2 regions of the Glycomyces halotolerans genome follow, and region 1 is predicted to be linked to the other one. Evidence: riboswitches for the same ligand, from Rfam matches in the RefSeq annotation. Region 1 holds a riboswitch; the other holds the start of a gene.
The links. A riboswitch is a leader RNA that binds a small molecule or an ion and turns the genes downstream of it on or off. The one in region 1 is predicted to bind thiamine pyrophosphate.
Positions count from the first base shown of each region.

Region 1 (3,370 bases):
CAGCATCGGCTCGCCTCTCGGTCGATCCGGCCGTCCTTCAAGACCAGTTCGCGGTCGGCCAGCGCGGCGGCGAAGTCGCGGTCGTGGGTGACCGCCAGGATCGCGGTGCCGTCGTCTCGGATGTCGGCGGTGAGGTCGACCAGTTCGCCCCAGGTGCGGCGGTCCTGGCCGAAGGTCGGCTCGTCGAGCAGCAGCACGTCGGGCGCGGCGGCGAGCGCGCCGGCGACCGACAGCCGGCGGGCTTCGCCGCCGGAGAGCGTGTGCGGGTTGGCTTCGGCGAGGTGGTCGAGGCGCAGCCGTTCGAGCAGTTCGGTGACGCGCCGGTCGATCCGGTCCTGCGGCCATCCGGCGGCGTGCGGCGCGAAGGCGAGCTCGGCTCTGACGGTGGCGGTGACGAACTGGTGCTCGGGGTCTTGGAACACCGAGCCGACGCGTGTGGCGAGTCGCCTGGCCGGGAGGCGATGGAGGGGGCGGGCCTCACCGGTGATGTGGGCCGATCCGGTGGTCGGCGGGACGAGTCCGCCGGCGAGGAGTGCGAGTGTGGACTTGCCGGAGCCGTTGGGTCCGGTGACCGCCAGCAGTTCCCCGGCTCGCAGGTGGAAGTCGACGCCGTCGAGGGCGGGCCGGTCGGCACCCGGGTGGGTCCTGGCGAGACGCTCGGCGCGCAGGCGGGTTTCGCCCGCTCCCGGGCCTTTTCGGGTCGGCAGTGGGATGCCGGGCGCCCATACGCCTTGTTCGGCGAGTGCCTCGCCGTGCTCGGAGAAGACCTTTTCCGGCGGCCCGTCGGCGACCGGCGTCCCGCCGGGGCCGAGGGCGATGACGCGGTCGATGAGGTCGAGGATGTCGCTGACTCGGTGTTCGACGATGACGAGCGTGGCGGACGTTTCGGTCAGCGCGGCTTTGAGGCCGCTGCGGACCGCTTCGGCGCCTTCGGGGTCGAGGTTGGCGGTGGGTTCGTCGAGCAGCAGGAGGTCGGGGCGGCGCGCCAGGACGCCGGCGAGCGCGAGTCGCTGCTGTTCACCGCCTGAGAGCGCGTGCGTGGGATGGGCGAGCGGGTAGGGGAAGCCGACCGTTTCGAGGGCTCGGTGGACCAGCGGCCATATCTGTGCTCTGGGCACGGCCTGGTTCTCGAGCCCGAAGGCGACGTCGTCGCCGCTGCGGGCCATGACCAGTTGGGTCTCGGGGTCTTGGAAGAGGGTGCCGACTCGGCCGCGACGCCGGATCGCGTCCTCGCCGTCGAGGAGGGCATGGCCGGTCTGCTCGCCGGAGTCGGTGGTCAGCAGTCCCGCGAGCGCGGCGAGCAGCGTCGACTTGCCCGAGCCGGAGGGGCCGAGCAGCAGGACGTGCTCGCCGGGGTCGATGCGCAGGTTCACGTCGGCGACCGCCGGGGCTCGCCGCCCGGCGTGTCGCCACGTGAAGTCGCGGAACTCGACCGAGATCACGGCCGGGTCAGATCCGCTGCCGGTCGCGTCCGGCCGGGAAGCGGTCGAGGACGCCGGTGGGCAGCATGGCTTTGACCAGGGCGCGGGAGCCGAGCCCGGCGATGACGGCGCCTGAGAGGATCGAGATCAGGAAGTACGGCACTTGGAAGGCCCAGAAGTCGGTGGCCTGGTAGTAGTTGCGGATGTCGAACAGGGCGAGGGCGACTGCGGCGAGCGCGCCGCCGACGAGGGCGGTGGCGGTGCCGAAGCGGCGGTATCGGGTCCCGGCGAACGCGAGCTCGCCGCCGAGCCCTTGCAGCAGGCCCTGGTAGACGACCAGGACGCCCCAGAACGATCCGAGTAGTGCGGAGAAGATCGCCGCCAGCGTCTCGGTGAACACGGCGGCTCCGGCCCGGCGGACGATGAGCGGGGCGAGTACCGCCGGGATGAGCCAGACGCCGTTGAGGACGGCTTTCAGCGGCGGGTAGAACGCGAGCACCGGTTCGAGGCCGGACCAGACGAACCCCCAGGCCCAGAAGACGACACCGAATGCGACGGCGAGGACCGCGCAGGTCACGATGTCGATGGTGCGCCAGCGGGTGCTCGCGGCGGGAAAGAGGCTGTCGTTGGCAGGCATGGGTGTCGCCTTTCAGGTGTGCGTGGACACGTCGCGACAGCGGTAGACGAGACTCCCTACGCCGGTATTGCCCGGATCAGGTTCGAGGGTCTGCGGGTGGTTCCCGCACTCTCAGCCGGTCGGCTCCCCTGTCGGCTTCGACCGTAGCACCGGCGCGGCGGCCGGTCGCCGGGTCGCGGCGGACCGGTGGCGTCTGAGGCCTCGGTGCCGCGTCGGCCCGGCTCGATACAGTGCACCGATGGCGACAGAGCAGGACTGGGAGCTGGTGCGGCGGCTCGTGGCCGCGCTCCCGGAGGGGACGTGGACCTCGTACGGCGACTTGGCGGAGCTGATCGGGACCGGGCCTCGCCAGGTCGGGGCGTACATGCGCGACGGCGACGTGCCGCGGGCCTACCGGGTCCTGACGGCGCGCGGCGTCGTTTCTGAAGGTTTCCGCTGGTCGGACGGGCGTCCGGGCGTCGATGTGCCCGAGCTGTTGCGCGCCGACGGTGTCACGGTCAACGCCAAGGGCGTTGCCGATCCGAGCGGGCGCATGTCCGTTTACGACCTGCGTCTGCTCGCGTTGGAGCTCGACGAGTAGCTAATGCGGCGCCAGGTCGGGATCGGTGAGCCGCCAGGAGTTGAACGCGACGGTCAGGCCCGCGCGGCTCGGCGCGCAGCAGAACGGTCCGGCCTCGGCGGTGACGTCCGGGTCGAGCGGGGCGAGGCGGACCAGTCGCCACGGCTCGTCGTCGACGCGGGCGCGAATGATCACCGAGTCGGCCAGGCGCGAGGCCCGGACGGTGACCTCCCTGCCGGCCCATTCGGGCACGGGAGCGGTCGACCAGTCGGAGTAGACGTCGGTGACGACGGCGCCGACTTGGAGGAGTCCGTCGGCGAATTCGAGGCCGGTCTTGATCCAGCGTTCCTCGTCGACGCGGATGAACAGGCCCGCCTGGTCGAACTGCCGGGCGAAGTCGGCGGTGAAGGACACTTCGACGGCCCGTTCGCGGTCCCATTCCTCCAGAAGCGCGTGCTCGCTGCCGTGGACGAAGCCGTAGCAGGTGTGGCGCCAGGCGTCGCTGGCTTCGGTGGCGGTGACCAGCAGGCGGCCGTCCTGCTCCAAGGCCGCGGCGGGCAGTGTCGTCCAGGTCCCGGACTTCCAAGGCACTTCGATGCTCACGGTATCGAAGCCTAGTGGTCCGGCGGCCGGGCCACTAGTGTCGTCGGGGCCTGTCGCTCCGGCACGGTACAAAGGTTGGCATGGCGGGAACCGGGAACATCATCGAGAACGCGACCAGGGACGAGGCCGAGGAGCTGCTGCGGGCGCTCG
Region 1 covers NZ_BAAGXZ010000011.1:61,500-64,869, reverse strand. Annotated here, with positions in the region: gene ACYVL2_RS11350 (ABC transporter ATP-binding protein) at 1-1,442, opposite strand, end outside; gene ACYVL2_RS11355 (energy-coupling factor transporter transmembrane component T family protein) at 1-6, opposite strand, end outside; gene ACYVL2_RS11345 (ECF transporter S component) at 1,450-2,058, opposite strand; TPP riboswitch at 2,095-2,198, opposite strand; gene ACYVL2_RS11340 (MGMT family protein) at 2,297-2,638, shown strand; gene ACYVL2_RS11335 (DUF1349 domain-containing protein) at 2,639-3,220, opposite strand; gene ACYVL2_RS11330 (RecQ family ATP-dependent DNA helicase) at 3,301-3,370, shown strand, end outside.

Region 2 (3,370 bases), on a different contig from region 1:
GATGCTGCGCAACCCCTAGCGACGCGCAAGGACTACTCGATCTCCCGCCGCGGACTGAGCTGATCGACCAGCCACACGTCTACCACGTCGTTCACCACCGCCAGGACCGGTTCATCGGCCTCCTCGAGCGGCTCGCCGTCGGTGCGGCCGATGACCACGTACATCAGGTAGTGGCCGTAGGCGTTGTAGCCGAGCATGGTCTTGGCGTGTCCCAGTTCCGAGGCCGCGCCGTCGGTGCGCAGGGCCGCGAAACCGCCGTCCAGGCCCTCCTCGATCGCGCCGCGCAGCTCCTCGGCCTCGGCGGCGTCGCCGAGGTTGAGCACGCCCGCCGTGGCCGCGTGCTCACCGTCAGGGCTCACCACCGTCGCGCGGACGACCTGCGTGCAGTCGGCCTCCGCCAGCAGGTCGGCGACCGCGTCGATGCCGGCTTCGGCGCAGTCGGCCAGCTCGTCGGTGCCCAGTACCGCGTAGGACCCGGCGCCGCTCGGCGTGATGGAGTCGGAACCGAACAGCTCCTCCGTCGAAATCGGCTCGGCGTCGGTCTCCCGGCTCTCGATCGGGTCGACCACCGCCGGAGCCTCGGCATCGTCCTCAGAGGACTCGCCTTCGTCCCCGGCGCCCGGATCGGTCTGCGGCTGCGCGACGGGCGCCGACTCGCTCTCGCGCAAGACGATGTACGCGCCCGCGCCGCACGCCGCCACCACGGCCAGGCCGCTCACGACCGCCAGCGCGATGAGCCACCACCGGGTCCGCCGCCGCGCGCGCCGCGCGGCGCGGCGGAGCGGACGCGAGGCGTGGATGCGCTCCAGGTGCGTCTCGAGGTCGTCCTCCGGAGAGCGCGGCGACTGCTCCTCGGGGCTGAGCCGCATCGTCGGCGCGGTCACCCGCGCCCGGTCGATCCGGTCGTGATCCTCATCGGTCCTCGCGTGACGCCCATGCTCTCGCTGGGGAACACCGAAGGGAGACGGGCCGTGTGCCATGGATCGCAGCATAGTCCCTGGGCGGTCCGGAACCGGGAAAGCTTCCCCCGACCGGGGTATGCGGAACGGCGCCGCCGAAACGGGAGTACCGCACCGCAACTCGTGTCACGCGACCGGACGGATCGGTTCGCCGGGATCGGTGCGGACCGTCGCGGACGGCGGGTGACAATGGTGGCATGTCAGAAGGCCCAGTCGAGCAGCCAGAGCACTACTTCAGCGAAAGGCCCGCCGTCGACGACCGCGAGCGCACCATCGACTTCGAGCTCGACGGCGTCCGATACGAGCTGACCGCCTCGACCGGGGTCTTCTCCGGGACGCGCCTTGACCCCGGCACGAGCGTGCTCCTCCACAAGGTCGCGCCGCCGGAGGCCGGCGGCGTGTTCCTCGACCTCGGCTGCGGCTACGGGCCCATCAGCGCCGTGCTGGCCCAGCGGGAGGACGCCGAAGTGTGGGCCGTCGACGTCAACCGCCGGGCGCTGGACCTGACGCGACGCAACACCGAGCGGATGCCCGGGAAGGTGCGCGTGGCGACACCCGACGAGGTGCCGCCGGAGACACGGTTCGACGAGATCTGGTCGAACCCGCCGATCAAGGTCGGCAAGGACGCGCTGCACGAGATGCTCGATCAGTGGCTGCCGCGACTGGGGGACGGCGGCATCGCCTGGCTCGTCGTCTCCAAGCACCTGGGCTCGGATTCGCTGGCGCGTTGGCTGAGCGGCAAGGGCTGGAGCGTCGGCAAGCACGCCAGTGCCAAGGGCTACAGGGTGATCCGCGTCGAGCGATCCGAATGAGCCGGTCATGTGCGGAACGACGCGAGTCCGCATTGTGACAGCGGGCTTGTCATCGCTCCGTGTGATGACGTAACGTATCCGGCGTAAGCGAACACCCACGGGAGCCCGATGCATCGGGCTGAGAGGGGACTCGGTAGTCCCGACCGTCGAACCTGATCCAGATCATGCTGGCGCAGGGAGAAGGAGATATGAGCGCTACACGTCTACCACGGCTCCACGTCATCACCGACACGCGTCCCGACACGGCCGACCCGATCGCCGCGGCCACCGCCGCGCTCAAGGCCGGCGCCAGGCTCGTCCAGGTGCGCCCCGAAGACCATTACACCGACCGCGCCGCGCTCGACCTCGCGGCCGCGCTGACCGAGCTGTGCGACGAGCACGACGCGCTCTGCCTGGTCAACGACCGAGTCCACATCGCACAGGCCGTCGGCGCCCACGGCGTCCACCTCGGCGACGACGACCTCCCCATCGACGTCGCCCGGCGACTCCTGCCTCGCGCGGCGATCGTCGGCGGCACCTGCCGCGAACCCGAGGCCGCTCGCGCCGCGCGCCGCGCCGGCGCCACCTACCTCGGCGTCGGCCCCGTCTACGACACCGGCACCAAGACCGGTCTGCCGAACGCGATCGGACTCGACGGCCTCGCCGCCGTGTGCGAGGCGGTCGACGTTCCCGTCATCGCGATCGGCGGCATCACCGCCGAACGCGCCGGGCACTGCCGCTCCGCCGGGGCGCACGGCGTCGCCGTGGTCGGCGCGATCTCGACCGCCGAGGACCCCGTGCGCGCCACCGCCGAACTCCTCGAAGCCGTAGGGGAGCAGCAGTGATGCGCATCGCCGTCGTCGGCGCCGGCTCGGTCGGTCTCGCCATCGCCTGGCGGGCCGCCCAGAGCGGCGCACAGGTCACCGTGCACGACACCGATCCGGGCTCGGGCGCCTCCCGCGTCGCGGCAGGCATGATCGCCGCCGTCACCGAAGCCCAGTTCGGCGAAGAGGACATGATCCCGTTCATGTCCGCGTCGGCCGACGCCTGGCCCGGATTCGCCGCCGAACTCCAAGGCGAGTCCGGAATAGACCTCGGCTACCGGGACGTACCCACGCTCCTGGTCGGCATCGAAGACGGCGACCGCGCCGAGATCGACCGGCAGGCCGAGCTCTACCGATCCACCGGCCGTGAAGTCGTCCCGCTGCTCGCCCGGGCCTCCCGCAAGACCGAACCGCTGCTCAGCCACCGCGCCCGCGGCGGCGTCCTCGTCCCCGGCGACCACGCCGTCGACCCCCGGGCCGTCCACGCCGCGCTCCTGGCGGCCTCCGACCGCGCCGGCGTCAGCATCCTGACAGAACAGGTCGCCGACACCGCTGCACTCGACGCCGACCAGGTCGTCATCGCCGCCGGATGCGGCTCGGCCGCGTTCGGCCTGCCGATCCGGCCGGTCCGCGGAGCGGTCCTGCGCCTGCGCGCCGGCAGCGGCCAGCCGATCCCGCGCACCACCGTCCGCGGCCGGGTCGCCGGCCACCCGGTCTACATCGTCGCCCGCGAGAGCGGCGAAGTCGTCGTCGGCGCCACCAGCGACGAGCGCGGCTTCGACCCCACCTCCGGCAC
Region 2 covers NZ_BAAGXZ010000003.1:136,383-139,752, forward strand. Annotated here, with positions in the region: gene ACYVL2_RS04140 (hypothetical protein) at 1-19, shown strand, start outside; gene ACYVL2_RS04145 (hypothetical protein) at 33-884, opposite strand; gene ACYVL2_RS04150 (class I SAM-dependent methyltransferase) at 1,157-1,771, shown strand; TPP riboswitch at 1,859-1,969, shown strand; gene thiE (thiamine phosphate synthase) at 1,960-2,595, shown strand; gene thiO (glycine oxidase ThiO) at 2,595-3,370, shown strand, end outside.
Region 2: another riboswitch for thiamine pyrophosphate. It lies ahead of thiE (thiamine phosphate synthase); the one in region 1 lies ahead of ACYVL2_RS11345 (ECF transporter S component).